4 regions of the Paenibacillus sp. VCA1 genome follow, and region 3 is predicted to be linked to each of the others. Evidence: predicted binding sites of a transcription regulator. Region 3 holds the regulator's gene; each other region holds the start of a gene.
What was found. Region 3 encodes LexA, which represses DNA repair genes until DNA is damaged. Its sites were predicted from a motif close to CGAACATATGTTCG; they were not measured.
Positions count from the first base shown of each region.

Region 1: the regulator LexA is predicted to act here: its motif matches at 5,693-5,706, upstream of RJP21_RS04000 (YhjD family protein).
Region 2: the regulator LexA is predicted to act here: its motif matches at 4,124-4,137, upstream of recA (recombinase RecA).
Region 4: the regulator LexA is predicted to act here: its motif matches at 3,977-3,990, upstream of RJP21_RS11975 (YhjD family protein).

Region 1 is NZ_JAVLSX010000002.1:110,886-118,550, reverse strand. Features, by position in the region: gene RJP21_RS04025 (response regulator) at 1-519, shown strand, start outside; gene RJP21_RS04020 (nucleotide sugar dehydrogenase) at 621-1,982, shown strand; gene RJP21_RS04015 (hypothetical protein) at 2,002-2,916, shown strand; gene RJP21_RS04010 (MarR family winged helix-turn-helix transcriptional regulator) at 3,072-3,494, opposite strand; gene RJP21_RS04005 (MFS transporter) at 3,640-5,109, shown strand; gene RJP21_RS04000 (YhjD family protein) at 5,285-5,659, opposite strand; gene RJP21_RS03995 (Crp/Fnr family transcriptional regulator) at 5,840-6,337, shown strand; gene RJP21_RS03990 (VOC family protein) at 6,341-6,721, shown strand; gene RJP21_RS03985 (YuzC family spore coat inner layer protein) at 6,807-7,184, shown strand; gene hmpA (NO-inducible flavohemoprotein) at 7,262-7,665, opposite strand, start outside.
Region 2 is NZ_JAVLSX010000005.1:339,406-347,070, reverse strand. Features, by position in the region: gene RJP21_RS13485 (TIGR00282 family metallophosphoesterase) at 1-272, opposite strand, end outside; gene rny (ribonuclease Y) at 359-1,903, opposite strand; gene RJP21_RS13475 (regulatory protein RecX) at 2,181-2,888, opposite strand; gene recA (recombinase RecA) at 2,993-4,054, opposite strand; gene RJP21_RS13465 (competence/damage-inducible protein A) at 4,297-5,550, opposite strand; gene pgsA (CDP-diacylglycerol--glycerol-3-phosphate 3-phosphatidyltransferase) at 5,727-6,314, opposite strand; gene RJP21_RS13455 (YajQ family cyclic di-GMP-binding protein) at 6,509-7,000, opposite strand; gene RJP21_RS13450 (hypothetical protein) at 7,183-7,350, opposite strand; gene RJP21_RS13445 (helix-turn-helix domain-containing protein) at 7,458-7,665, opposite strand, start outside.
Region 3 is NZ_JAVLSX010000004.1:323,007-330,671, reverse strand. Features, by position in the region: gene RJP21_RS10795 (HAD family hydrolase) at 84-887, opposite strand; gene RJP21_RS10790 (hypothetical protein) at 924-1,466, opposite strand; gene RJP21_RS10785 (DUF896 domain-containing protein) at 1,500-1,694, opposite strand; gene yneA (cell division suppressor protein YneA) at 1,795-2,169, opposite strand; gene lexA (transcriptional repressor LexA) at 2,364-2,990, shown strand; gene RJP21_RS10770 (serine hydrolase domain-containing protein) at 3,056-4,096, opposite strand; gene RJP21_RS10765 (hypothetical protein) at 4,189-4,314, opposite strand; gene RJP21_RS10760 (response regulator) at 4,314-5,507, opposite strand; gene RJP21_RS10755 (sensor histidine kinase) at 5,504-7,300, opposite strand; gene RJP21_RS10750 (carbohydrate ABC transporter permease) at 7,386-7,665, opposite strand, start outside.
Region 4 is NZ_JAVLSX010000005.1:24,213-31,877, reverse strand. Features, by position in the region: gene RJP21_RS11995 (LacI family DNA-binding transcriptional regulator) at 191-1,231, shown strand; gene RJP21_RS11990 (stalk domain-containing protein) at 1,435-2,310, opposite strand; gene RJP21_RS11985 (hypothetical protein) at 2,991-3,557, shown strand; tRNA gene RJP21_RS11980 (tRNA-Leu) at 3,714-3,798, opposite strand; gene RJP21_RS11975 (YhjD family protein) at 4,010-4,435, shown strand; gene RJP21_RS11970 (hypothetical protein) at 4,580-4,795, opposite strand; gene RJP21_RS11965 (hypothetical protein) at 5,089-5,418, opposite strand; gene RJP21_RS11960 (xanthine phosphoribosyltransferase) at 5,503-6,075, opposite strand; gene RJP21_RS11955 (DedA family protein) at 6,237-6,833, opposite strand; gene RJP21_RS11950 (YkvI family membrane protein) at 7,000-7,665, shown strand, end outside.

The sequences.
Region 1 (7,665 bases), on a different contig from region 3:
GAAACGCTGCCGGATGCCGATCCGAGAATCACGCTGACCGCATTTCCGGGACAGGTGGAGCCGACGCCGGGCGTGCTGAGGCAGATGGCCGAGTCCACTAGGCTCAGCGAATCGTCCGACATTCATATCTTCACGAAAGATGAAGCCGTTTCGGAGCCCGGCCGCATTTTGATCGTCGATAACGACGACACCATCCGCGAGTTTCTAACGATCCGCCTCAAAATGCAGGGGTTTGAAACGCTCGAGGCGCTCGACGGCACGTCGGCGCTGGAGCTGATCGAAAAGTGGGAGCCCGATCTCGTGCTGACCGAGCTGAATCTGTACGGCATCGACGGACTGCCCTTTATCAATCAAATCCAGCAGCTGCCGATGGAAAACACGCCGAAAATCGTCGTGTTGACCGAGCAGCGGGTGGAACGGACGATCAGCCAATGCTTCCAGCATGGGGTCGACGATTACATTACCAAGCCATTTTCTCCGGTCGAGCTGGATGCCCGCATACACCGGTGTTTTCAATAAATGGAGCAAGATGAGGAAGGTTTGACTTTCGCATCATGCTGAAAAGACGTTCGCTTTCCCAAAGCATAACGAAAACTACATCATACGGAGGTTGATTGCTAGTGAATCAGGAGTATCAGCAATTGTTGAACGCAATCGAAAATAAAAAGGCCGTGCTTGGCGTCGTAGGTTTGGGTTATGTCGGGCTCCCGCTGGCCGTCGAAATGGTCAAGCAGGGATTTACGGTTATCGGCATTGACGTGGACCCGTCCAAAATCGAAAAGATTTACCACGGGGAGTCCTATATCACCGATATCTCTTCGGAAGATTTGAAGGCATGCGTCGCAAGCGGCCGCTTCAAACCGACGACGGACTACAGCATGATCACGGTGATCGATGCGCTCAGCATCTGCGTTCCGACGCCGCTCAGCGAAAACCAGGATCCGGATACGTCATACATTACGAGCGTGGTCGACCAGATCAAGCTGCACATGAAAAAAGGGCTTTTGATCACGCTGGAAAGCACCACTTATCCGGGAACGACCGAAGAGCTGATCCAGTACGAGATCGAAGCGCTCGGTTACCGCGTGGGCGAGGATTTCTTCCTCTGCTTCTCGCCGGAACGCGTCGACCCGTCCAATGCTCGCTTTAATACGTTCAATACGCCGAAAGTCATCGGCGGAACGACCGAAGCTTGCTTGGCGCTTGGCGTCGCCCTTTATTCCAAATACGTGCAGCAAGTCGTGCCGGTCTCGACGCCAAAGGTTGCGGAAATGTCCAAGCTGCTCGAAAATACGTTCCGCAGCGTCAACATTGCGTTTATCAACGAAATGGCGATGATGTGCGACCGCATGGGCATCGACATTTGGGAGGTCATTGACGCCGCGGCGACCAAACCTTTCGGCTTCATGCCGTTTTATCCCGGTCCGGGCATCGGCGGACACTGCATCCCGCTGGATCCGATGTACCTGTCCTGGAAAGCCAAAGGCTTCCGCTTTTACAGCAAATTCATCGAGCTGGCGCAGTCCACAAACGACAACATGCCGTATTACGTTATCAGTAAAACGTCGACCATCCTGAACGAATACGCCAAATCGATCAAAAAATCGAACATTTTGGTGCTTGGCATGGCCTACAAGCCGGACATCAGCGACCTGCGCGAATCTCCGGGACTCGAGGTGTACGAGCTGTACAAGGAAAACGGAGCCAACGTCGAATATTACGATCCGTTTGCAACCAGCTTCCGCGACAAGCACGGGGAGACGGTCCACAGCGTCGCGTACGATTTGGAGAAGTTCAGAAGCTATGATTGCATCGTGCTCATCACGAACCACAGCGGCCTGAATTACGGCGACATCGCCTCCCTGGGCGTGCCGATCGTGGATACGCGTAACGCGTTCAAAAATTTCAGCGAACCCCATATCTATAAAATCGGACATTCCGTTCAGCATGTCGAAGAGCCGAATATGGCTTTGATCGGTTAATGCCGTAAGGAGGGGAAGGATGGGAGAGCGGCTCAAAGCGAAAGCGAAACCTCGCCTCGTCCTGGTTGTCTGCTTCCTGCTGCTCCTGCCCTTCCTGTTCAAATCGTCTTCGATGGAAGAACAAAAAGCAACCTGGCTGTGGGACGCCTCGCTGATCGAACATCCGGAGCAGGTCCTCGACTTCTGCAGGGAGCAGGGCGTCGGCGTGATCTTTCTGCAGATCCAGAAAAACGTGGAGGCGGAACAATACGGCCGTTTTATCGCCGCAGCCCGCCATGACGGCATTTCGGTGCATGCTTTGGACGGAAGGCCGCAATGGGCGTACGAAAAACAGCGCAGGGAAGCCGATCAATTTATCGAATGGGTTCTCGATTATAACCGCGCCGCTCCGGCGGAAGAACGGTTTGCCGGCATTCAGCTTGACGTTGAACCGTATCAGCTGAAGCGCTGGGAACGCGACCAGGCCGGCGTGGTGAACGAGTGGAGCCGGAACATGCGGAAATGGACGGACATGGGGCGTGAAGGCGGGCTTTACATGAGCGCCGCGGTCCCGTTTTGGCTCGGAAAAACCAAAATGGATGACGGCGGCAGCTTAAGCCGCTGGATGCTGGAGCATTTCGATGCTTTGGCGGTCATGTCCTACCGCGACAGCGGGTCCCAAATGGTGGAGTTGTCCCGCGGGATGCTGAACGAGGCCGACAGGCTCGGAAAATCCGTTTGGATCGGCATGGAGCTGGGAGAAACGGACGAGGGAGACCATGTGAGCTTTTTCCGAAAGCCGGTCGCGGTCATGGAAAAAGAGATGGAAAACGCCTACCGGCTCAGCGAAGCCCATGTTTCCTTTGCGGGGCTGGCCATTCACCATTACGAAGCCTGGCTCGAAAAAATAGCCGCGGCGGATCCGAAGCGGGAGAGGAGCAGCATGAGCAACTGACATCAGGACAACCGGAAAAAAGCGTATTCTATGGAGACATAGGATGCGCTTTTTTAAATTCGGAAATGACCCTGATCCAGAGTGCTTACAGGGTTCATTTCATATCGTCAACGTGATGCAGCCCCGTGATAATCGGGGTTATTTGCATTTTGTGTTTATTCGTCCGGGTGATCCCGGCTAATTTTTTGCAGGAGATAGACGAGCTGATCTACTTCTTCCGGAGTCAGATGATGGGCAATCTTCCGGTTGTGTTCATCCAATATGGACTGAAGCACAGGCAGCAGTTCCTTCGCTTTGGCTGTCGGGAACAAAAGCTGGGAGCGCCGATCTTTGGGATCGGGCTGGCGCATAATATATCCGGACTGCTCCAATTGTTTAATGGAGCGGGCCGTCGTCGCTTTATCGAATTTCAGCTGATGGGTCAGCTGATCCTGGGTGATGCCCGGATCATGCAGAATCGACTTAAGGAAGCTGTGTTGTCCGCCGCTGCCGATGCCGTACGGAGCCAGTTCCTTGGCCAGCCTTTTCTGGTTTTGCCGGTAAAGGTATGAAATTAGCTTGCCGATCGGTTCTTTCATAAGCGGCACCTCTTCCTGATGAAATGGATCCATGAAAATATTTTATCTAAAACCTGTTGCGTACGCAACTAATATGAGGTACACTGTTACTGTCAATTAGTTGCGCACGCAACTAATGGTTTATATTACGATCAGGAGGACGCATATGAGTTCATTGGAACGTACGTATCAAGAGGATGCAAACATCCAGAAGAAACGTTGGATCATCCTTATTGTTCTTAATTTATTTACTTTTATGTCCACGCTGGACGGGAGTATCGTGAACATTGCGCTGCCTGTCCTGTCCAAGGAGATGGGTCTGCCGATCGCCCAGATCGAATGGGTAACGACGGGTTACCTGATGGCGATTTGCTGCTTCATCCTTTTTTTCGGCAAGCTGGGGGATATCGTCGGCAAGATTCGTATATTTAAAATCGGGACGATCATATTTATCGTCGGCTCGTTGTTTTGCGGACTCAGTCACACGCTGCCGTTGCTGATTGTTTCAAGGGTTATTCAAGCTTTGGGCGCCTCCATGACGATGGCGAACAGCCAGGGCATATTAACCGATATTTTTCCGGCGAAGGAGCGGGGCAGAGCGCTCGGTCTTATCGGTACTTTCGTATCGCTCGGAAGCATTGCAGGACCAAGCCTCGGGGGAATCATCATTTCGTCTTTGGGCTGGGAATATATTTTTTGGGTGAACGTGCCGATCGGGCTGATCGCGATTGTGATGGGGTGGAAGGTGCTTCCGGCCGATTTGATCCGGGTAAAAGCGAAGATCGACGTACCCGGCAGCTCGCTGTTCGCCGTGTTTATTATAACGCTGTTTGCAGGCCTTTTGCTCGGGCAACAGGCGGGGTACGGCAATTTGTGGATCATCGTTTTGCTTGCAGCCGCGCTGATCGCATTGGTGTGGTTTATACGGGCCGAGCTGAATCGTCCGAACGGGCTGGTGGATCTGTCGTTGTTTAAAAATCCGCTGTTTTCCGTCAGCATTTTATGCGGATTCCTTGTCTTCACGGCGAATTTCTGTTTCAACATTATCGCGCCGTTTTACACGCAAAACATGCTGAATTTATCGCCTTCTTCGGCAGGTTTTATGATGATGTTATTCCCGATATGCATGGTCATTGTAGCGCCGCTAAGCGGGGCCCTGTCCGACAAAATCGGCTCCGAGCTCCTGACCTTTGCCGGGTTGATCGTGATGGTCATTGCCCAGTTCGGGCTTGCCTGGCTTCACGAAGGCAGCTCGCTTGTCATTGTCGGCGTTTGGATTGCAATGCTGGGCGTCGGCAGCGGCTTGTTCCAATCGCCGAACAATTCCCTGATCATGTCCCAGGTTCCGCGTACCCAGCTCGGTTCTGCAGGGAGCGTGAACTCGCTGGTTCGGAACGTAGGCATGGTCGTCGGCATTACGGTAGCTACGACGATATTGTTCCATGTCATGAGCGTCAAGGCCGGACATCGCGTGACCGGGCTTGTTCCCGGGCATCCGGACATTTTCCTCCGCGGAATGCACACAGTATTCATTACTTCAGCGAGTATATGTCTTGTTGCCGCAGTTTTGACAGGCTGGCGAATGTACCAAGCGAAAGCGGGCAAACAGGTTAAACAACCGGCTGCCAAGCATTAAATAAAACGGCGTTTCCGGCGATGAAGATTCCGCGACGCTGGGTGTGTTCGTTTTTCGCACAGCATGTCGATCAACGGGCGTGGTCAACGCCCGATTTGCGCTCAAAAGCCCCTGCGGTTGCAGGAGCTTTTTTTATACATCTGCTTTTCAAAAGATAAACCGGTGCCGATCCCGGCTAAATGCCGATTCCCAAATAAGCGCATAGCTCGCAGGCCGTTTCCGCTTTGACGTAGGACCACAGCATAAAAAAACGCCGCTGGTATCCCCGGCATAAATAAAGAGCCTCCATCCCTTTGGCGCTCCGGTTTTCCTCGTATACCCGGATGCCGCGGCTCCGCATCTCTTGGCGGATTTCCGTCAGCCGCCGCATCGCCTTTTGCTGAACGCCCGACAAGCCGCGGATATACACGTCCGGCAGTTTCAGGGCAAGGGTGCCAAGCGTGCGGATGTCCCGCTCCAGAACATCGAGCAGAACGACATGGAGCATGTAGCTTTTGACCAGCTGCGAATCTTCTTCGTCCGGGGCAGGGGGAAGAGCGGATGCTTTCATGCGAACACTTCCTTGCATTCATGAATAAGGACGGGAACATATGTTCTGATTATACTCATATTAAGCGAAGGGCATGCATTCCGGCAAGAGCCAAATCTTTGAAATGGAGCCGGAGCTTTTTTGGTATAATATAAGGTATTGGCATCACGGACCAAAAGAAACCGGGGAGGATATCATCTTATGATTTTGCATAAAGGAGAGATTTTATTCCGTCAGGGGGATAGCGGGAAATATTTGTACCATATCAAAAGCGGGCTGTTTAAAGTGACGCGCCTTCACAAAAACGGAAACATGGTGCTTTTCAACATATTGTACCCCGGCGAAACGGTTCCGCATCATTCCCTCATCACTCCGAAGGAAACCCACGGGTCGGCCATTGCCCTTATGGACAGCGAGGTGGACCGGATTCTGGCGGAGGATTGGTACCGCGATTTGCGCGAACATCCGGAGAAGGCGCTGGAAATCGCGCTGCTGCTGCAGGAGAAGGTCCGGTTCATGCAAAAAAGGCTGGATCATTTGACCGTGGGAACGCCGGCGGAGCGGCTGGAGCTTTTGACGGAATGGCTGAACGATTACTCGCATGGCGTGCATTTCACCGACCTGCTGACGCAGGAGGAAATCGGGCAATTGATCGGGGTTCGGCGGGAAACGATCAATCGTTTGTTAAGGGGGCATTAAGGGATGCTGCATCACGTGGAAATCAACGTATCGGATTTGGAGCGAAGCCGGGAGTTTTGGGAATGGTTTCTGGCAAAGCTCGGTTATGCGCCGTATCAGGACTGGGACAAAGGGTTCAGCTTCAAGCACGGAAAAACCTACCTCGTGTTCGTGCAGACGGAGGAGCGTTTTTTGGAGCTCCCGTACCACCGGAAGGCGACAGGTCTCAATCATCTGGCCTTTCGCGCGGAGTCCCGCGACCAAGTTGACGAGATGGCCCGCATGCTGAAGCAAAAAGGGATTCCGCTGCTGTACGAGGACAGATATCCTTATGCCGGCGGACCGGAGCATTACGCGGTTTTTTTCGAAGATCCGGACCGGATCAAAGTAGAGCTCGCCTGCTAGGATGAAGCGCAGGGGCGGACATCACAAAAGCCGGCGCGGGCACATATAATGGGTTAACCGGATATACAGAAAGGAGGTAACTCCCATGGGTTACCCCCCGTATTGGGTTTGGTACGCGCCTTATCCTTATCCCTATCCCCGCCGAGTTTATGCCTGGGCCCGCGAATATCCGCAGGTGCAAACGGACGTACTGAATCAATCGCTGCAGAACACCTACAAGCTGATGGAAGATGGATACAAGGTTTTGAACAAGCTGTCCGAACATTCATTTGCGGTTCAGGTCATGAGGGCCGCCCAAGCGGGCAATAAAGAGGAGGTCGACCGGCTGATGAAGTCCATCGGCGTTTCGGAAGCGGTCCAGACCGATTTTTCCCCGAGCGGGATCGGCATCACGCTTGGGTCCCGGCAGTTGAATACGTGCTGCAAAGTTGCCATGTTTTTAAAATGGGGTGGGGGAGGATAAAAACGAAAAAAGGGATATCGGCCCGGCGAAAGGCCAATATCCCTTTTGATTGAGGATTTTGCAAAAATCCTGGATTTTTACAATGTGCCGGCAGGGCCGAAAAATTCGTAGTGAATCCGTTCTTCCGGCACGCCCCATTCTTTCAGCGCCTTGTTGACTGCGCTCATGAACGGAACCGGACCGCAGAAATAGAAGTCGGAATCTTGGGACGTAATTTCCTGAAGCCAAGGCAGATCGATGTACCCGGTTTTATGGCAGGCGACTTGCCCGAGCGGTTTCTCGTAACAAATGTAGGATTTCAAGTTGTCGTGCGAAGCATCCAGCTGTTCGACATGCTCTCTCATCGCATGGAAGCTTTCGTTGATGGCTGCATGGATGAACGTTACCTTGCGTTCCGGCTGCTCTTTCAGAACCGTCTCCAGCATGCTGGCCATCGGAGTCAAGCCGACGCCGCCGCTGATCAAAACGAGCGGAATCGATT
Region 2 (7,665 bases), on a different contig from region 3:
AAATTCGCGGGACGGACCATCCGCGGCTCATCATCGATAAAGTCAAAAATTTCTTTGTTGTCCCAAGTGTGGTTGCCCATCGTAATACCGTGTACGCCCCATTCGAAAAAGTCCTTGGCGATCGATTCGGTAATTCCGCGTCCTGACGCGGCGTTTTCCCCATTCACGATAATGATATGCGGATTATATTTCGCTTTCAGCGAAGGCAGCGTATCCTTCAACGCTTTTCGGCCCACGCTTCCGACGATATCTCCAATAAACAAAACGTTAATAACGTTCTCCTCCTTTAACGGATCGATTTTAAGATACTTCTGAAAAGATGAAAAAGTGGCCCTGACGCGGCCACTTTTCATAAACATTATTTTGCGTATTCAACCGCCCGGGTCTCGCGAATAACGGTAACTTTAATATGCCCCGGATAGTCCAGTTCATTTTCGATCGTTTTCGTGATATCCCGTGCCAGACGGAATGCTTCCGCATCGTCGATCTTCTCAGGCTGCACCATGACGCGAACCTCGCGTCCGGCTTGAATCGCAAACGATTTTTCGACGCCTTCGAAGGATTCGGAGATCTCCTCCAGCTTTTCCAGACGTTTGATATACGTTTCAAGCGTTTCGCGACGCGCTCCAGGTCTCGCTGCGGAAAGTGCGTCCGCCGCTCCGACCAGCATCGCGATAACCGAAGTCGCTTCCACATCTCCGTGATGGGAGGCGATGCTGTTGATAACCACCGGATGTTCCTTATACTTCTTCGCCAGCTCCACGCCGATTTCAACGTGTGATCCTTCCACTTCATGATCCAGCGCTTTTCCGATGTCATGCAACAATCCGGCGCGTTTGGCAAGAACGATGTCTTCCCCAAGCTCTCCGGCCATCAGCCCCGTGAGATAAGCAACCTCCATGGAATGCTTCAGCACATTTTGACCATAGCTGGTACGGAATTTCAGACGGCCCAAAATCTTGATCAGGTCCGGATGCAATCCGTGAACTCCCACCTCGAAGGTCGCCTGTTCGCCGTATTCGCGAATCCGTTCGTCGACCTCTTTGCGTGATTTTTCCACCATTTCTTCAATCCGAGCCGGATGAATTCGGCCATCCGACACGAGTTTTTCCAAGGCAGTGCGCGCAATTTCCCTGCGGATCGGATCGAATCCGGAAAGAATGACGGCTTCGGGCGTATCATCAATAATGAGATCAATACCAGTAAGGGTTTCAAGTGCGCGGATATTCCGGCCCTCGCGGCCGATAATCCGACCTTTCATTTCCTCGTTCGGCAATGTCACGACAGACACCGTCGTTTCGGCGACATGGTCGGCAGCGCAGCGCTGGATGGCAAGAGTCACGATTTCGCGCGCTTTCTTGTCCGCTTCTTCCTTCGCCTGCTGTTCGATGTCTTTGATCATTTGTGCGGTTTCATGCCTTACTTCCTGTTCCACATTGTTCAGAATGATGCTTCTGGCATCTTCCATCGTAAGGTTGGAGATCCGCTCGAGCTCAGCGACCTGGGTTTTATAAATCAAATCGATCTGCTGCTGAGTTTCTTCGATGCGCTTCTCTTTGTTAGCCACTTGTTCTTCTTTGCGTTCCAGCGATTCAATCTTTTTATCCAGCGACTCTTCTTTCTGCAACAATCGTCTTTCTTGCCGTTGAATTTCATTTCGACGCTCACGAGTGTCTTTTTCAGCTTCGGTACGGATTTTATGGACTTCGTCCTTGGCCTCCAATACCTTTTCTTTTTTCAGTGCTTCAGCTTCCTTCTTCGCATTATCAACAATTTGCAATGCAGCATGCTCAGCACTGGAAATTTTAGCTTCTGCAAGAGATTTGCGAATAAAATATCCAATCACGAACCCCAAGAACAATCCGGCAACAACGAGAATGATCCAAAGCAATGGATTAGGCATAATTTCACCCCCTCGTTGGTTCCTCCAAGGTATTCCTTGGGATTTTCTGCAGTTGTCCATTCAACACGTTTCATCATTACACTAATCGCAAATCAACGATTCTAATTTCCCGTGAAAACGGGCATTATCCATATGAAATAGCGTTGCTGAATCTTACAGAAACGAGCCTTTTTTGGAAGGAAAAAGGGCTCTTTTCGGTACAAGATTCATATTCATTTTAGTATTTGTGAAAAGATATTGTCAAGAGAGAGGCTTTCATAATATGTTAACATTTGCCTTAATCGAACGCAAAAGGCTCCTCGTTCTCCCCGGCTTCGCCGTCTTCGCGAACCAACCGGTTAATCACTCTTCGAACCAGCTCCCCGGAATAACCTCTTCGCATTAAAAAGGCGCCCGTTTTCCGTTTTCGGTCCATGCAGTCGCCGCGGGTCTGTCTCCATTTTTTCCTTCCGATGACCAAGCAGCTTTCAAATTCCTGCTCTTCGCTCACTTCCGCCAACGCTTCGGTGATTAGAAGGCTGTCGATCCCCTTCTGGCGCAGTTCCTGCTTGACCCAGGCTCTCCCCTTCCGCTGGCTGGAAATCCGCTGCTCGGCCCACTGCTTCGCGTACAGCTCGTCATTGATCAATCCTTCACGCTCCAGCCTCTCGAGCGCTTGCTCCGTAACAGCTTGCCCGAATTCCTTCTGCCGCAACCGTTCCTCCAATTCCTTTTTCGTCCGCTGCTTGCGCTCCAAAAATTTCAGCGCTTGAACGTATGCCCGCTGCTTCTCGTTGGCCAGCACGATCTCTTCAAGCTCCTGCTTTGTAAAAACGCTGCCCTTCAGCATCCGGAATTTGATCATCGTATCTTCATGGATAAGCAGCATGTATTCACCGAAAGAGATTTGGTATTGTCCCCTTTGCTTCGGATGCCGCTCTACAGCAGTGATGACCAAATCCTCGCCTTCCGGGAACCGGCTGATATCCGTTATTTCCGGCTGCATCCGCAACTTCTGTTCCTGCACGTTCGCATCCCTCCACCGTATCCGAAATGAAAGAAAAGGCGCTCTGACGGTTCGCCAGGGCGCCTTGGATTAAGGCTTAACTTTTATTCGAGCTCCAGCAATTCCTGTTCTTCCAGCTGCTCCGCTTCCAGCTCGCTGGCCGTCGGAGACGGAACAACAGTCGTAAGATTGCTTGCTTCGCGAATTTTCATCTCGATCGTATCGCAAATTTGCGTATTTTCTTTCAAAAATTGTTTCGCATTTTCGCGGCCTTGGCCCAAACGTTCGCCATCAAAGGAATACCAGGCACCGCTCTTGTTGACGATATCCAGCTCCGTACCGATATCGATAATGCTGCCTTCCTTGGAAATGCCTTCTCCGTACATAATGTCGATCTCCGCCTGTTTAAACGGAGGCGCGACCTTGTTTTTGACGACTTTGATCCGGGTCCGGTTGCCGACAACGTCATTGCCCATTTTGATGCTCTCGACGCGGCGCACATCAAGGCGCACCGAGGAGTAGAATTTCAAAGCGCGGCCGCCCGGGGTTGTTTCCGGGTTGCCGAACATAACGCCCACTTTCTCGCGCAGCTGGTTAATAAAGATGGCAATGGTCTTCGATTTGGCGATTGCACCGGACAGCTTGCGCAGCGCCTGCGACATGAGGCGTGCCTGCAAACCGACGTGGGAGTCGCCCATTTCGCCTTCGATTTCGGCCTTGGGAACAAGCGCCGCAACCGAGTCGACGACAATAATGTCGACCGCTCCGCTGCGAACGAGCGCTTCCGCGATTTCCAGCGCCTGCTCGCCCGTGTCCGGCTGGGATAACAGAAGTTCGTCAATATTAACGCCCAGCTTGCTCGCGTAAAGCGGATCCAAAGCGTGCTCCGCATCGATGAAAGCGGCTTGTCCGCCAACCTTCTGAACTTCCGCAATGGCATGGAGCGCCACTGTCGTTTTACCGGAGGATTCCGGTCCGTATATCTCAATGACACGGCCTCTAGGCAGGCCGCCGATGCCTAATGCTATATCCAAAGCAAGGGAACCGCTGGGAACGACTTCCACCTGCATATGTGTCGATTCACCCAGCTTCATAATAGAACCTTTACCGAATTGTTTCTCTATCTGACGAAGCGCGACTTCAAGCGCAGCACGACGATCTGACAATAAACTCACATCCTTCACCGTTTATATTGATATCATACCTTGTTTTGGAACGTTTGCCAAGCATTTTTTCGAACATACATTCGTTTTTTTATTCCGGTGCATTCTCCTTTCAGTAAGGGAGCTTGCGGTCCGGAAACGAAAAGAACCGCAGCAAATTCAATATTTGCACGGTTCTTCCGCATACCACTATTATACCTCTTTACCAGGTTCGAACACAACTTCCCATCAAGCCGAAAGCCGTTCTATTTGGAAATTAATTTCAGCCACAGTTGGTAAAGCAGCGCTTTGACCGAACGGAGCCGGACCGATTCCCGGTTGCCGCTGAACCGCAGCTCGAACACCTCGGTCTTCCGTCCCCGCTCCGCGAGCCCGACATAAACCAGGCCGGCCGGCTTGCCTTCGGAATCGCCAGGACCGGCGACGCCCGTTACCGAGAGCCCGAAATCGCTGTCCGTAACGGCTCTAACCTGCTCGGCAAGCACCTCCGCCACCTCGGGGCTGACCGCCCCCGGGGCCCCGTCGCCCTCGAGCAGCGAATGGGGCACATGAAGAAGCTTTTCCTTCATTTGGTTGGAATAACATACGATCCCGCCGAGAAACATCGCCGAGCTGCCGGGAATCGCCGTAATGCTCTCCATCAGCAGTCCGCCCGTGCAGCTTTCGGCCGCGCTCAGCGTCAGTCCGCGCTCGGTCATCAGCTCCACGATCGTCTGCTCGATCGGCACGTCCGTGTTGGCATACAAATGCTCCGGAAGACGTTCCCGGATTTTGGCTTCCATCGCCTCCAGCTTCTTCAGCGCCTCCGCCTCGGTGGAGGCTTTCGTCGAGATCCGCACCGAAACCTCGCCTTCCTTGGCATAAGGGGCAATGGTCGGATCGCTTTGAGCCTGGATCAGGTCGAGCAGCTTATCCTCAAGCAGCGATTCGCCTATACCCGCAAACTTCAGCATGGTGGAATAAATCGGCATTTCGTTCGTCAAAGCATGCTGACGGAGCCAAGGTTTCGCCTGATTGTCGAACATCGGCTTCATTTCCTTCGGCGGCCCCGGAAGAACGATATAAAATTTGCCGTTCTGTTCGATGGCGACCCCGACCGCCAACCCCGTTTCATTCGGAAGCGGGGTGCTGCCGTCGATGACCAGCGCTTGGCGGCGGTTGTTTTCCGTCATTTCCCTGCCGCGGCTGGTAAAAAAGCGCTCCACCTGCTCCATCGCCGGCGGATCGATATGCAGCGAACAGCCCAATGCGGCCGCAAGCGCATCTTTGGTAAGGTCATCCTGGGTAGGCCCGATCCCGCCCGTCAGAAGCAATATATCCGCCCGTTCCGCCGCAAGCTCGATCGCATGCCGAAGCCGGCCCATGTTGTCGCCGACAACCGTTTGAAAATAGACGTCGATGCCCATGGACGCAAGCTCACGGGATAAATACTGCGCGTTCGTATTCAAAATTTGTCCAAGCAGCAATTCGGTTCCAACCGCGATAATTTCCGCTTTCATGCTGTCACTCCTCCTAAAACGGCGCTTTTCTTAAGCTCCCGTCCGGTTTAGAACAAGCCGGCGGGATCAGCCCCTTGCGCCCCCAATAAAAATAAACATCCCTATAACATCTTGAAACCGCGACATTCTTTTCAAGGACGGAAAGAAAAAGCAATAGGAATGGACCTATTGCCTGTTTACGCATTGGTTAGCCGAAGCAGATGTTTGTTTTTGATGAAATAATCGATTCCTGAATAAATCGTGATCAATGCAGCCGCCCATGTTGCGATCGTATCGAGCGGAATACCGATCAACTCAAATGGGAAGTTGTTGATGAGCATCAGGATGATGGCAACGATTTGAACAACCGTTTTCGCTTTTCCCCACTTGCTTGCGGCCACGACCGACCCGTCCAAAAGGGCGATCTGGCGCAGTCCCGTCACGGCAAACTCGCGGCTGATAATAACGACGGCGATCCATGAATCGCATTTTCCCATTTCGACGAGGGAGATCAGCACCGCCGCCACCAGAAGTTTATCCGCCAAAGGGTCAAGCAGCTTACCCAGATTTGTAACCATGTTGTTCTTGCGCGCCAAATAACCGTCTATACCGTCTGTGCTGGCTGCCAATACAAAAATCAATGCCGCAATCAGCTGATTCAAAGGCAGCTCGTAAGAATTCCAGACCAAGGGTTCCGGATAGAAGCTGAAGTCCACCAAAAGGAAAACCATCATGATCGGAATCAAGCAAATTCTTGCAATGGTAATACGGTTGGGCAAATTCAATGTGCACCCTCCCCGGATCAAGCAAACTTGAAGTTAAAAATTTAAATGATCGGTACCCGTCGGCCGGAAATACCTATGTAAAAACATCCACATTCACTTCTCCACAAGTATAATATAACGTTTTATTCCCTGTCAAAAACCATCAGAACGCGGTTTCTGGGGGCCGACTCCCCGGAACTTGCCTGCTTTGCGGGTTACTTGAGGTTCGTGAACTGCAGATCGAGCGGAAGGTCGGCCTTGCGCAAAAGCTGCATGACGGCCTGCAGGTCATCCTTGCTTTTGCCGGTTACGCGGATTTGGTCGCCCTGGATTTGGCTTTTAACCTTCAGCTTGGAATCGCGGATGAGCACGTTGATTTTTTTGGCGTTTTCCTGGTCGATTCCCTGCTTCAAGCCGATACGCTGGCGCACGGTTCCCATCGAAGCCGGCTCAATTTTTCCGTAATCGACGTTTTTCAGGGAAAGCCCCCGCTTGATCATTTTAGACTGCAAAATGTCGATGACCGACTTCAGCTTGTATTCATCGTCCGAAACGATGATCAGCGCGTCTTTTTCCAGTTTCAGGCTGCTTTTGCTGCCCTTAAAGTCAAAGCGGGTTTCGATTTCCCGTTCCGCTTGGTTGATGGCGTTGTTCATTTCCTGCATGTCCAGCTTGGAAACGATATCGAATGAATTTTCAGAAGCCATTGCCACACGTCCTTTCATAAAACTTCATGACATATTATATGAAAATGTTGCGTACAAGTCTAATTTATTTATTGAAATATTGCCTCGCGGCGTCTAACCCCGCGCCAACAAACGCCAAAGAGACATTCCTAAGGGGAATATCCCCCGAATGGAATGTCTCTTTTAAGCTTGGCTTGACTTTTTTAGCGACGGTCCGGGACCGGTTGTCTGAACATGTTAAGAATCCCAAGCACGATCCACGCGAGCCCGAAGCCTAATATGCCGTACCCCCAAGCATTGGGTGTCAAGTAGTACCCCAGGAGGCTGACAATAACGCCGATGCCGGTTACGATCCAGCTGATTGCCATCATCCATACACCTCGCTTCACTGTGAGAGATAAGAACCGGATGGAAAATTTGAGTCTAGTCCTATTCTCCCCCTGCAAGCGCGCGATTATTCGTTCATAAAGCCCACCGATCAATCGTTGCCGGTCGTGGAATTAGAATCGCTGCCGTCCGTCGAATTGCCGTCTCCGGCATTGCTGTTGGAAGACTGGTCGCCGTTCGCGTTCAAACTGCCGGCATCTACCAGGTTCAGCAATATGCGGGATACCGATTTGCCATCGGTGACCGTCTGGCCGCCCACCGTGATCGTCGTTGCCGGCGAGTAACCGGATTTGATGTAC
Region 3 (7,665 bases):
CACAAAAGAAAAAGTCTGCGCATGCAGCGAATAGACGCGTATGGCAGACTTTGACTCACATGGTGAAACTCTTTACATTCAGCTTATCTTTGTTCCTTCAGCGACTCCAAAATGCCGTGAAGTTCCGATAGATGTTTGATTTCATAGTGGGGCTGGATGTTGGAATGATAAGGTTTTCCGTTGCGGTTGATCCAGACGGTCGTCAACCCGGCGGCCAAACCGCCTTTAATGTCGGTGGAAAGCTTGTCGCCTACCATGACGGCTTCTTCCGGCGCTATGTTCATACGCGAGAGCGCATGTTCAAAAATGCCCGGATCCGGCTTGCCTTTTCCGAAATTACCCGAGATGACCACTTCATTAAAGAAAGGGGCAAGTTCCGGCACGCCGTCCAGCTTTTCCTGCTGCAGGCCGGGACAACCGTTTGTCAGCAGCAAAAGCTTGTAGTTCCCCTTCAGCTCCTTCAGCACCTGAAACGTTTCCTCATAAACGTGAGGACGGGCCCGTCTTTCCACCCCGAATTGCTTCGCCAACTCATCAGCCAGCTGTTCGTCTTCGACGCCAAGCTCGGCTAACCCGCGGCGCCAGGATTCCTTCCGGTACTCAGGAACGATTTCGGCCATGCGGCGGAATTCGGGCTGCTGCCCTACCGTAAAGTCGCCCCATAAAGCTTCGAACGGATTAATGCCGATCATCGCCGTAAATGCATACGTATCGTACGTTTCGTACAACGCCCGCGCTTCCTTGCGGACGGCCGCTTCAAGTTCGTCGGCATCGATTCCCGTTTTGGCTGCCGCCTTTTCGCAGGTTGCCCGGAAAGCTTCCTTCACGCTTCGTTCGTCCCACAACAACGTATCGTCCAAATCAAAAAAAACAGCGGATACACCCATCTTCCCCATCCCTCTCCCAACAAGTTATCTATTTTATTATTTTTCAAACGGAATCTTGTGTGCTTCGGCAAAACGTTCGAGACGCGCAGCCATGGCATCGGTATCGTAACGGTTGATCAAGCGGGTGAACACCCAGTTTCCCCCTTTTGAAACCTTGCCGTTTTTTCCTTTCGTGCCTTGAAGTTCGATCACGATCGAGCCGGATCCGGCTTTGATTTTTGCGATTTGATCCGCGGTCAAGCGGCGGTCGCGATTGAACTTGACCGTCGAAAGCGTGTTTTTATCCACTTTAAGAAACGGACGGCGCAGAAAAATCATCACCGCCAGCAGGACATACAGCCCTACAACGATCCAATTCAGCGAAGTGTTCATCGAGGCCTGCTGGCTCGCCATGCCGAGCAAAAGGTAAACTACGGCAAGCGCCACCAACGTGATCGGAAGGACGAAGTTGCGCCCTCTGAATATGTCGGCCGTGGCGGATCCGTTCGAGGAATAAAGCGAAGGCTTGCCTTGCTTTTTGCGCTGTTTATTTAGTTGTGTCGAGTTTTTCTGAACCATTCTTTCCCATGATCGGGACATCGTTTTACCCCCTTAACCATTCAGTTCCTTATTTTATTTGCGCTTTCCGCCTTCACGATCTTCAACCCATTCGATCGAATCCAATTGGGCCCTGAAATTGCGGCGGACGTTTTGGAGATATCTTTCGCGCAGTTTGGCGCGTTCCTCGGTTTCTTCCTTCGTCAGACCCGTTTCCTTATCCTTCCGGGCAAGTTCGTTAATGCGCTGAACTAAGCTGTCGATATCCATGTATAACTCCTCCATTAATCAATTCATACCTAACTTTGCCATGAGAAAAAGAGCTTGTCAAGGCGTTAACCTTACCAAGCTCTTCGGCGTAAAACGACTATTAATATATAGGAAGAGAAAGAACATCGCCGGCTTGTATGCTGCTGGTCTTTAGATGGTTCATCTCCTTAATCATCCGAATATAAGCACGGGTATCCATGTTTTTCGGTTTGTGGTTCAACGCGATCTCCCATAGCGTATCTCCCTGGGCAACGACAACCTGCTCCACTTGCGTATCATCTTGTGGAGAACCTGCAAATACGCGTACCATGCCTGTACATCCTGCGGATATGATGACGACAGCGAGCAGCAGCTTCAGCATCAAACGGCGCGTGAGCATGACCCGCAGCACAGGCAACCGGTCCATCAAGCCGCCGCGTCCCGTTTCCGTCATTTCATGATTATATATGCTTTGGTATGTACTATATTTTAACATGTTAACTGTTCCTCCAAACGTTTGTTCTTGTATGAGAACAATATAACACGAACACATGTTTTGTTCAATAGTTTTTTCGAACAATTGTTCTTACGAAAGGAAAATTCATGTTCTCATTTTTAGAACTTGTGTTTGTACGAACGGAAGTTCTATGGTATACTTTTACCAAACGTTACTAATGGGGTTGATGGGGAATGTCGAAGATATCTAGCCGGCAGCAAGCGATACTGGAATTTATAAGGAACGAAGTCCGGGCCAAGGGGTATCCGCCTTCCGTTCGCGAAATCGGCGAAGCCGTGGGTCTGGCTTCCAGCTCGACGGTTCATGGCCATTTGGACAGGCTTGAGAAGAAGGGGTTGATCCGCAGGGACCCTACGAAACCTCGGGCCATTGAGATTTTGGGTCAGGAAGAGTCCGAAAGCAGCAACCTTTTCACGCAAACGATCGCGCGTGTTCCCGTAGTAGGTAAGGTTACGGCCGGCGTACCGATTACCGCTACGGAGAATATCGAGGATTATTTCCCTCTGCCTCAGCATTATGTAGGGGATGAGAAAGTATTCATGCTTTCCGTCGTCGGAGACAGCATGATCGAGGCGGGCATTCACAACGGGGACTATGTCATCGTCCGCCAGCAGCAGACCGCGGATAACGGCGATATTGTCGTTGCCATGACCGATGAGGACGAAGCTACCGTAAAAACGTTCTATAAAGAAAAGGATCATATCCGTCTCCAACCGGAGAATCCTTCTTATGAGCCTTTGCGCTTGAACCACGTCACGATCCTCGGCAAAGTTGTCGGTTTGTTCCGTGACATTCATTAATCCGTTTTTTGAATTCATCAACGGACAAGCCCTTGTTCTTTTTCAGGAGAACAAGGGCTTGTTTTTTATGCGCCGGAATTCTCCTGCTGCCACATGTTTGCGATATATCCGAGCAAGCTGTTCGTTTGATGCACTCCCGGATCCGCGTTCATCATCAGCACCGCTCCCCTGCCTTTCCCGGGATAAGCGGTCATCATGCATTGAAAACCTTCTCCCCATCCCAGAGAGCTAAGCTCCAATTCTACGTTCGGGTCATCCATAAATACGCCAAGTCCAGCCCATTTAAAGCCGCCCTGAGGTTTGATCATTTCTCGAGCCGTCTCCGCGGATATGCCCAGTTTCCCTTTCCCCTGCAGCGAAAACATAAGCTCGGCCATCAACAATGCCAGATCCGTCGGCGTCGACCACAAGCCGGCAGCCGCAGCAAACGGGTAGATGGGGTAACCTTCCAGCCGGATTCCGCGTTTGTTATGCCCTGCCGCCGATCCGTCACGAATTTCCGATTCGTTCGTTACGAAACGGCTGTTCGCCATCTGCAGTGGCTCGAATATTTTGGTGCGCATGAGTTTATCCCAAGCTTCCCCTGTCGCCTCTTCGATCAGCAGCTGAAGGATGCAAAACCCCGTATCCGAGTATATGAACCGGCTTCCTGGCTTTGCTGCCAACGCAGCGGGCTGCTGCCGATAGGGCGTCAAACCTTTCAACAATTCCGCCATGGATGGAGTCCCTAGCGTTTTGCCGTACGTACCGAAACTTCCGTCAGGGTCGGCAAATCCGCCTTGATGGCCGAGCAGCCTGCGGAGCGTAACATCGCCGGAATCAAACTCGGGATGATCGGGTATCCGCCATGACAGAAGCTGTTGGTTCACCGCTTGGTCCAAATGTAGGACGCGTTCCTCTACCAAAAGAAGGGCTAACATGCCCGCCGCAAATTTGCTGATGGAACAGGCATTAAACATCGTACTCTCGCCGACAGGTTCTCCGCTCCCGGCAGTCCGTTCTCCCCTACATTCGCGAGAAACGATTCGGCCTTCTTCAATAAAAGCGATGCTTAATCCAGGGCTCCGATCCTTCCGCATGCGCTCCCCGACGTTCCATCTATCCATGATGACGATTCCCCCTTGTGTGACCCAAACGCTTTGCATCATAATAATTCAATTATAGAACATTTGTTCCCATTTGGCAATAAGCAGTCTTCTTAAACTGACAAATCCGCACTGAAGCGGATTTCCCAACCGCCATAAGCACACAGCGAAAAGCCCTGCCGCTTGAACGGCAAGGCATCGTCTATAAGATCAAACTTCAGCATATAACGGTCAATCATTACGGGCAAATCCGATTCAATCCGGCTTCCCTCCCAAATTGCTGGCGATATTCCGTCGGAGTCATGTTCATTCGCTTGCGGAAAACCTGGGTGAAATGCTTTACGTCCTGGTAGCCGATTTTTTCGGCGATGTCCGCCAGCTTAAGCTGCGTGTGCGCCAACAGCTCCGCCGCCTTTTCCATGCGCAGCGCGGTGACGTATTCCTTGAACCCGCTCCCCGTTTTTTGCTTAAAAACCTGACTCAAATACGCCGGATTCAAAAAGACGATGGAAGCGACCTTTTCCAGCGTGACGTCCGTATTGTAATGGGCCCGTATGTATTGAACGGCTACTTCGACGGCCCGGTTGCCTCCCGGTGCGTAATATTCAAATTCAAGCGCGCCGGAGTTCCGTCCCATGCGCCGGATCATTGCCGGAATACCGTTGAAATCGTTCATTTCTTCGGACAGCTGAATTTGGAACGGAACCTTCACGTATTTCTTCAGATGCTGCCGCAGCTCATCGTTCAATCGCTTCGCCCCGTCCTGCGATTCCGCGGTGACGAGTCCCAGCAGGCTTTTCCCGTCCAGACTTGCAACAAAACCTTCCCCGTATCGTTCGATAAGCTCGGTCATCACGTTTTCGACGATAAAATGCTCGAGATGAACGGCTTCGTCGCTTTCCATTTTCACAAGGACCAGATGGAACCGGGAATGCCTTTCCACAAACGGGGCGATATCCATATTCCCGATATCCAGCCCCGCCGCCCAACGCTGAAAAACCGCCTCCCGCAAAAACTTCAGGCTGCTGTGAAGCATTTTCGCCTCCTGCTCCTGTTCGGCGTCCCGCTCCACCTCCTCCCCGAGCTGCGCGATCATGGAAATAAGCGTATCCTTTCCGATCGGTTTCAGCATATAATCTTTAGCCCCGAGTCTTACCGCTTCTTTGGCATAAGCGAATTCGGAATAGGCGGAGATAATGACCCATTTCACGTGCGGATAACTGCTTCTCGACAGCTGCATCAGCTCCAGCCCGGTCATGCCCGGCATCAATATGTCCGTCAACACGACGTCGATTTGACCGCCCCGGAGTATTCGCGCCGCTTCGTCCGGTCCTTCCGCCAATTGCACGCCGTGCTCCGGAAACGCCCTGCGGATCGTGCGTTTGATGCCTTCCCGGATTACGCTTTCGTCGTCCACGACCAATATGTTCATCCTTCACCCTCCCCTTCTGCCGGAATCGGAATGGCGACGACCACCGTCGTGCCGTTCATCAACTCGCTCTCGACGCGCAGCCCGTAAGTTTCGCCGAACATCATGACAAGGCGGTCATGAACGTTTCGAAGCCCGATGCCGCGCCTTGGCCCCACATCTTTGGCACTCGCATCCCGCTGATGTTTCGCTGCCATCGTCTCCCTCACCCTTTTCAGCGTTTCGCCGTTCATGCCCATCCCGTTGTCTTCGATTTTGATCAGCAGCTTTTTTTCCCGGACCTCCGTACTCACTTTCAGCAGGCCGACGCCTTCCTTCGGCTCCAGGCCATATTTGACCGCATTTTCGATGATGGGCTGGATCGTCATTTTGGGAAGAGGGGCGTTCATCCACTTTTCATCCGCGGCAATCTCCGTTTGCAGCCTTCCGCCAAGCCTCGTTTCGATGATGGTCAAATAATGGCGGATTTGCTCCAGCTCGCGCCCAAGCGTCGTTCGGGCCGCTTCCTCCCAGTTGCTGCTGTACCGGAACATTTGCGAGAGCGCCAGGACGACCCTGCTTAGCCGTTCATTTTCCTGCTCGTCCAGCATCCAATAGATCATGTCCAGCGTGTTGTAGAGAAAATGAGGATTGACCTGCGCCTGCAGCGCTTGCAGCTGCGCGTTTTTTTCGCTGACCGTCGACGCTTTGATCGTTTCGATCAGCTCGTCCATGCGGTGCACCATCCGGTTAAACGAGGAGACCAGGCTGTTGATTTCCTCGAAGGAATCGACGTTCACGGATCCGCTGAAGTTCCCCATCTCCACCTTTTTCATCTCCCGGATCAAAAGCTTCAGCGGGGACGCAATGTTCCGCGACACGATCGAAGCCAGCACCGTGGACAAAATAATGAGCACAAGCACGACGACGATGAGAAATTTCGTTGTCCGGTAAACCTCGGCCTGGATGTCTTTTTTGGGTGTCAAACCGTAGATCGTCCATCCGGCCAGCGACGTGTTCGCCGCGACGATCAATTCTTTCGAGGTGCCGTCCGCCACGATTTTTTCGTCCTCCAAAGGTTTCGGCAGCTTTTCCAGCTCCGGGCGTTTCGTTCCCTTTTGCTCGGAGGAAGCGATGATCTTGCCGTCATCGTCCACAATGTAAACCTGTGTCCCGGGACTGATGCTTACGTTCGATAGCGCTTCCATGATTGGCGACGGGTTCGTTTCGATCATCAACATCCCGATCTCTTTGTGGTTATCCAGATCGTACAGCTTGCGCCCGAACACAAACACCCGCTTCTGGGGCTGCATCGTGTTGATCGGCGAACCCGGGTAAAGTCCGAGCCAGACCATGTTGCCGGAAGATTCCCCCAGCTTTTTGTACCATTCGGTCTGCGCGTAGTTGTTGTCGATGACGCCAGCGAACTGCCTTTCGTAGCTGTACACCTTGCCGTCCTTCGATAAAATGTGGATGCCCAGCACGTCGTCCCGCGAATAATAGGCTGCTCCGATAATATTTGTAATGGTGCGTTCATTGATGATCGAAACCGCCGGATTGGACGACTTCTCCTGGAGCAGGCGGGTAAGCTCGTAATTGCTGTTCAGCGACTTGGACAAGCTGTTGTAGCCTTGCAGCATCAGGTTGAAAAGACCCGCGGTCTGGGAAATGTTTTTTTCGGCGATGTCGCTCACCTTCGTGTGGATGATCGATAACGTCCGATTGTAATAGAGGAAGCTCATCAAAATCAAAATACCCGTCATGCATCCCATAAAAAGCAGGAACAAGCGGCTGCGTATGGATCGGAAGCGTCTCACGAGACGTAACGTCCCCCTTTCAAGCATTCGACATTTCGTGACCATTTTAGCATACGCTCCGCTTGTTCCGTACGTTTTTTACAAGTTAACCTTTGACCGCGCCTGCCACCATCCCCTGCGTGATTTTGTCGGCAAGGAGGAAGTAAATGATGATGACCGGAAGCGCGCCAAGCACGAGAAAAGCTCCGATCGCGCCGTAGTTGACGGAATATTGGCTGACGAAGCTGTTGACGCCAAACGGCAGCGTTTTTAGCTTTTCCGATGAAATGAACGTGGCCGCCAAAATGTATTCGTTCCAGATGTTAATGAAAGTCAAAATGCACACCGTCATCACGGGCGGCACGGACACCGGCAAAATGATGCTG
Region 4 (7,665 bases), on a different contig from region 3:
GCGCATTCATTGGAACACGTCAATTGTTAAATTTCAATTTTTGCCGCAAATTTTCTCTTATTTTTCTTTTATTTTGCGCAAAACGCAGTTGACCTTGCTTCTCTTTTTACTTAACATAGGATGTGGGGTTTTGCCGCAAAAATCAGGAAATAAACATGACTGACATCGTGAAAAAGGCAGGTTATCCAATATGCCCACATTAAAAGATATAGCCGAACGCGTCGGTGTTTCCATCTCCACCGTATCCCGCGTATTGGCCAATGAGTCCAACCGCTCGGTCAACAGCCAAACGAAGCAAAAAATTTGGGATGCCGCCCGGGATCTTGGTTATCCCGTCAAGCCGGCGGCGCAGGAACCGTCTCCGGCCGTCAAAGGGATCGGCTGCATCGTATCGACGATGCAGGATCGCCGCTACCATCCATACTTTTCGGTTATTTTCGACGGCATTGAAAAGGAATTGACGAGAAGCGGCTATAAGCTTGCGTTCACCCATACGCAGGAAGATTTGAAGCGGCCGGAAATTTTGCGGGAAATTACGGAGGATCCGCAAATCGAAGGAATCATTCTGATTGAAGGCATTGACAAAAAGCTGTATGACTACGTAAAAAAGCATGTCAAGCAAATCGTCGGGATCGACGTATCCGATCCGAGCATCCCGACGATTTCGTACGACCGGGTCGAGGCCGCCCGTCTGGCCGTTGCACATCTGATCGACCAAGGCCATCGCGATATCGTTTTTATCGGCGGGACCGGCCTCTCCGGCGATTATGAACGGGAGAAGCGGTACCGGGGGTACAAGATCGCGCTGGAGCAAGCGGGCCTTACCGTTCATCCGCAGTATGTGCTTAACGCCGAGTGGGAGCCGGACAACGCCTACCGGCTGATGCTGAAATTTTTGGATCAGCCTCCGGGACGGCTTCCGACCGCCGTTTTTGCGGCCAGCGACATTATGGCCATGGCGGCGATGCGAGCCATTTCGGAAAAAGGCTTCCGAATCCCGCAGGACTTCGCGATTATAGGCTTTGACGACAACGAGCCGTCCCGTTACACGGTGCCGCCGCTGTCGACCATCCACATCCCGACTTTCGAGATCGGGGTTGTTGCGGCAAAAACGATGCTGCAGTGCATCCATTCCCCCTATCCGCTGCCCGTCAAAATTTTGCTGCCGTTTGAGCCGATGTTCAGGCAGTCCAGCGACTGGCGCGTACCGGGGCAGCCTGGGCAGCCGTAAGCATTAACAAAGTCCTTTTCATCTCTTGGAAGGAAGCTTAATGTGTAGAAGCCATAATAGCTACAAAGACAGAAAGACCACCATTCAAACGATGAAATGATGGTCTTTCTCTTCATGTTAAAATAAGCAGCCGCGCACCGATAGCCCCGCCGACGTTCCACATGGGTCCAGCTTTGGGAATGGCTCAATAAGACGATGTTTTATCAAATCGGATCTTTTGCAAACCCTGCCGTCACTACCCTACCGCTGGTGCTAACATTGTCGATTTTCCATACTCCCTTCGTATACACAAGGGCGATCGTCCGGTCCTCGATATACTGATCTTCGCCCGTTAAGCCGTTTGCCAAAACGACAGACTGGGAAAGGAAAGCTTTCGTCGGACTGATATATTCCGGAAAAGTGATAGGTGTTGTATAAGTGTTTGCTGTGCCCAATCCCTTTTTTTGAATCATGGATTGGATCAGTTTCTCCGTGAAGTAAGGTTTAAAGCGTGTTCTCGCGTTTTTGGTCGACGATAGCGTCGCTGCTTCGTTTAATTTATCAGACAATGCCTTCAAACGCGCTTCCGGGATTTTTTGCTGTTCGGGGATGTTCAAGGCCGGTTGTTCCATATGAATAAAAAGCTGCTTTCCGTTCAGTGTCACTGTCGCTTGTTTCGAGTCATTGTTCCAGGCAACATTCGCCCCAAGCGACTGGCCGGCAAATGCTAACGGTACATAAGTTGTCCCTTTTATAATTTGCATAGCCGTACCTAGCTCGATATATTTTCGAGGCGGAGCGGCTGGATCATCGGCGGGTGGCGGGGTTTCAACAATGGCAATGTCGAAATTGGCACCCAGCCGAATGATCGTATTGCCATTCACAATTTTGAGCTCCTTGGCTTGCTGAAACCACTCCACTTTGGCCCCCAGGTTTTCAGAGACCACGCGTAGCGGAACGAGCACGCGGCCGTTATGAATCTGACCGTTAAAAATGGTCACATCCTTTATTGCATTTTTCGCGGCAAAGCTCGTCACGGATGTCATAGGCATTGCCAATAACGCCGAGGCAAGTAAGCATGCAATCCACTTTTTAAGCATCATGAACCTCCCTACTTCATGTCATCAAAACTATAACACTATATTTTCTATTTGGTTACATTAATGGGCAAAAGAATAACAATGCAAAGAAGCGTGGTCGCGTCATAACGATTTTACGCTTTTTTTCAGATCACAAAGAAGAGAACAACCAAGAAAAGGGGGCCGGAGAAAGCCAAAATCGCAGACAATAAATTATTTTTTGTCAGTTGTACGAAGTAAAAAACGAAAGATCCTGCGATAAATATATAATAAAGGGGAGGAAAGCTTAATGATGAAAGGAATCCCAAGAGTATATACAGTATTGAACCAACCCAATGATTAGATCCTATTTTTGTTTTTGTTAGAACAATGAATAAGATCATTCCAAGCAAACAAAAAATGTAGTTATACAATGTGACAAATAAAAGTTGGGTTTTGATATAATCACGATTGAACATAACCGTAAATAAAAAGAGCAGGATTCCAATAAACAATGAACTGCCGGCACCTTTAAGGTATCGCAATAACAAAATCCATCTCCCCCCTCATAAAGCATCTCTACAGACTGATCGGAAACAGATCATTTTTTTATTGTTGCTCACCCGAGATAGGAGTGAAGGTTTTAGTGAAGATAACACGATCCACCTTCGTTATCGTCTGTAATTTTAGAAATTTTGATCCCATAAGGATGGTGACGGTTTTTGATTAAGCTTCCTGTTCTAGTTCTTATCACCATGATTTTATTAGCAGGTTGCACGAATAAAGACAATGGAAATTTCCAATCCCAACCAACCGAAGCCGCAAATCAACCAACAAAAACGCCAACTCAAAGCCCGAATCCACCCCCTTCATCCACGGATTCAAACTCTATCGTGTATTCGAATAAACAATACGGTTTTCAGTTTTCTCTACCCGAAAGCTGGAAAGGTTATTCCATTGTAGATCGTCATTGGGAAGGCAACGTAATGGACAAAAACATAAGGGAAAAGTCTATGGAAACGGGGCCAATCCTTTCGATTCGAGATCCTCGATGGACCGCACAAACGCCGAGGCAGGATATACCCATTATGGTATTTACAATCCGTCAGTGGGACTCTCTTCTACGGGAAGAATTTTTTATTGGTGCAGCAGCTCTCAAACCGAGCGAATTGGGTCATAACGATAAATATGTTTTTGCAATTCCTGCACGTTACAATTTCGCCTACCCACCTGGATACGAGGATGTGGATAAGATTTTACAAAGCGGACCGCTTAGTGCTTTTAATTAACCGTTTTCTTCGGTTTATAGAACAGCCTTCGGGACTTTTCTTTATTCTGATTAAAAACCCTTATTAAAAATTTCTTTGAGCCAGTGCTTTAATAAGGTTGTCATTGATATAAAAAAACAGATCCGTAAATGAATTTACGGATCTGTTTTTAATCGATGCGGTCGAGAGGACTCGAACCTCCACGGGGGGTTAGCCCACACGGACCTGAACCGTGCGCGTCTGCCAATTCCGCCACGACCGCATATGTATTTATCGCTTGGCTGATTTCATCGTTTCCGACTCTTTCGCGGCGACAAGATAGATCATACCACGGATCAAAATTATAGTCAACATTTTTTTATATTTGTTTGGAAGAACGAAACGGAAGCAACTGCCAGCGCAAAAAGTATTGATAAAAACGCGGCAAACGGGATAGAATAGGAACATGAGTTCGCATAAAGGCGGTGATCCGATTGTCTGTTCCAGGCATAACGCGCGACGAGCTGTCGCTGATCAAAAGCTACCTTCTGCTGCAATTCATCCATAAAGTGTTTGAACGGGACCTTCGCATTATGGAAGAAAGCGGCGTATTCAAAACTCCGGAGCTGTACATGGAAGTTGTGGCCGGGGGAGATCGTCAGGCCATGATGCTGCTATCGGGCGTCAAAAGGGAATTCAAAAGCCGCCGAATCCGCGTCTATGAAATAAGCCAGGACGAGCGCGGCATCGGCGCCCAATACGTCTGCAGGGGGTATACGGGCGAAATGAACATCCTGTGGCCGGCCTTCCGCAGCGAAATGATGGCCCGAATGAAGGCTTATTTAGGGCTTCGCCCGGAGACCGACGCCAACGGCTTTTCGCCAGATCCCCTTCCCTCATCGCCCGTTTCCGCACTGTAAGGGGCTCCTTTGGAGCAGCTTCCCGAATTACCCAAAAAAAGCCGCTTCCACCGCGGGAATCGCACTGTCCGTTCAGACAGAACGTTCCCGATCGTTCAAGCGGCCATACATACATGTTATATCCATCCTGGCATGAATCATGAATCATGATTCGGGATGGATGCGTGGCTCGTCCACCGGCTGGTAAATATAGTTCCGGTCGAGCTTGACCACCTTCCGGTTGCGGCGGCGGATCAGCACGTGCTTGTCATCCCAAGCGACCACGATGCCTTTGACGTCATTGTCTTCGATCCCGTCGCGGACTACCCTGACCATTTCTCCGGAAAGGCGGTAGTGGTTAAGCTGTTCGTCGGTAATCATCGTTGCGCCTCCTTTCCTATTGCAATTTCACAAAACAACCCGACAAAGTGTAGTTTTGGCTACGAAAAAAGTCGGATCGCAGTTATAGGTCAATTTTCTGAGATGAAGAAAACGTCTCTCGACGTACTTTCACGGAAGACAGACCGCGCTTAGCGGAAATTTTCCTTAAGATATAAGGAAGCAATCGCTCTGAAACTTATAATTTAATCTTCAAAAAAAGACCTAAATGGATTCATTTAGGTCCTATCTTTTGCAGCGGCTTGCCGGCTGAATCCCCCATTGATGCGGTTAGGCTAGCGTTGCGCATGCTCTTTGCTGTCGTTTTTCTCAAACCAATAATCCAACACGGTTGAAGACATCACCCGTTTTTCAACATACTCCACCTGATGAGGGGCGAACAAATCCTTCCAGGAAAAGTCAAGCTCATCACACATACGTACGATGGTCAACAGTTCTGACCATGCGACGTAACGTTTATACCAGAAAAATTGAGGATGCTCCATCATGTAGGGATACAGATCATCGAACTCCGTATGCTTGCAATCCAACGCGCGTTCGAAATGATCCTTGGCCGCAGCCAGCTTATCGACAAAATACTGCTCGCTTACCGGTTCTTTCCCCATTTTCGCTGCCTCCCCTCTCGTGATCTTAAATATATTATAAGCGAAAAGAACGCCGCTTGAAAGGCATTGTTTATAAATGGACGATTAGTCCGTGAAAGTGATGGTTCCGTTATCGAGCGATTCGATTTTGACGAGAGACTCCAAACGGATCCCTTGTTCGCGAATGGTGCGCGCGCCGGCTTGGAAGCATTTTTCCACAACGACGCCAAGGCCGACCAATTCCGCTCCCGAACGCCCGATAATTTTGACGAGTCCTCTGGCGGCGTCGCCGTTGGCGATAATGTCGTCGATGAAAAGCACCTTGTCCTGCTCCCGGATATATTTGCGCGAGAGCATGATATCGGTGACGATCCCTTTCGTAAACGAAGGAACGCGCTCGCATAGTGCATCGGGATCAGCCAAAAGCGTCTTTTTGCGCCGCGCGAACACGAGAGGAACGCCCAGCTCCAGCGCCGTCGCAAAAGCTACGGAAATACCCGAGGATTCGACCGTAATGACGCGCGTGACTCCGGCATCCTTAAAGCGGGCGGCAAACTCCCGGCCCATTTCCATCGTCAGCCCGGGATCCACCTGATGGTTTAATATGCCGTCCAAATTGAGCACCTGCTCCGACATGACCGTGCTTTCTTCCAAAATTCTTTGCTTCAATTTTTCCATTCCAATAACCCCCAAGCCGAATAAGAAAAACGTATATCATCGTACTGTTAAAAAAGACCTGCCGCCTTCAACGGCATTTTTCCCGGTTACAACATTGCTTCTGATCTTGCCGAACATTGAAATTCCGTCCATTTTCTCGATAAACGGCCAATTTCAGCCGCTTACCGTTTCCGGCGCCAGATGAGGCCTGCCACCGCAAGCGTCAATGCGAGCAGCACGGTGACCAGAATCCCTATTCTAATCGACGAGCGCTCCATCATGACCGCAATTTCGTTCCAATGGTATCCCACCGAATGCCCGATCAGTAAAAACGTCGTGCAAAACAGCAGCGCGCCAAGGGACGCGTAAGCTGCATAACGCCCCAAAGGAAGCTTGGATATCCCCGCCATATAAGAAGACAAGTGCCGCAACCCGGGGATGAAGTAGCCGATGACGATGCTGAACGTGCCGTGCCGCTTAAACCAGGCTTCCGCGGACTTCAAGCGTTCCGGCGTCAGCCGGATCCATTTGCCGTACCGCTCCAACAGCGGCTTGCCCACCACTCTTCCGAGGGTATAACTGATCATCATCCCCGTCATGCTGCCCATAAAGGTGACGGCCAACGCGACGGTAAAATGAAAATGCCCACGCGCGACCATGCCCCCGAAGGTGGCGATCAGCGTTTCATCCGGTACGGGAATTCCCACAATCCCTAAAGCAAGCAAAACGAATAACGCGATATAGCCGTATTGTGTCAGGTAAACCATAATTTCCGTCAAAGCGTTATATATACCTCTCTTTACTCATGCTGTGCCGGCTGAACGACATTCCTTCGGGATCTAACCGTTTTTTGGGACACGCCCGAGTCATGTCCACCACATCCCCATCATAACCTGTACTAAGCGAATCACACAATAGCGCCGCTTAAAAGCAGGGAGGAACCAAATGAAAACCGGGATACGCATCTTTCAAATCGCATTTACATACATCGGAACGATCGTCGGGGCGGGATTCGCTACCGGGCAGGAAATCATCCAATTTTTCACCCAATACGGCAAATGGGGCGCCCTTACGATCCTGCTCGCAACCGCTCTGTTCATATGGCTCGGGACAAAAATCATGCTTATGTCGCGGCGGATTTCGGCCCGTTCCTACGAAGATTTGAACAAATATCTATTCGGCCCGAAAGCCGGGGGCGTCATCAGCATCATCATGCTGCTTATCCTGATCGGGGTGAACAGCGTCATGCTTGCCGGGGCCGGCTCCGTGTTTATGGAGCATTTCAACATGCATTACCAAACCGGCCTGCTCCTTACGATCGTCGGCACGTACTTTTTGCTGAAGCACGGAATTCATGCCATTTTGCAGATCAACAGCATCGTCGTTCCTTTAATGCTTACCTTGTCGGTCATCATCATTCTGAACACGGTCAAGCTTCCGACGGCCGACCGCTTCCTTACCCTGTCCACCGATTCGCATCCGGCCTTGGTCTGGCTCTCGCCGATCATTTACACCGCGTTTAATCTGGTATTGGCCCAAGCCGTGCTCGTTCCGCTGGGGAGCAAAACGGAAAGCGAAACGGCCGTCAAATGGGGAGGCATTGCGGGCGGG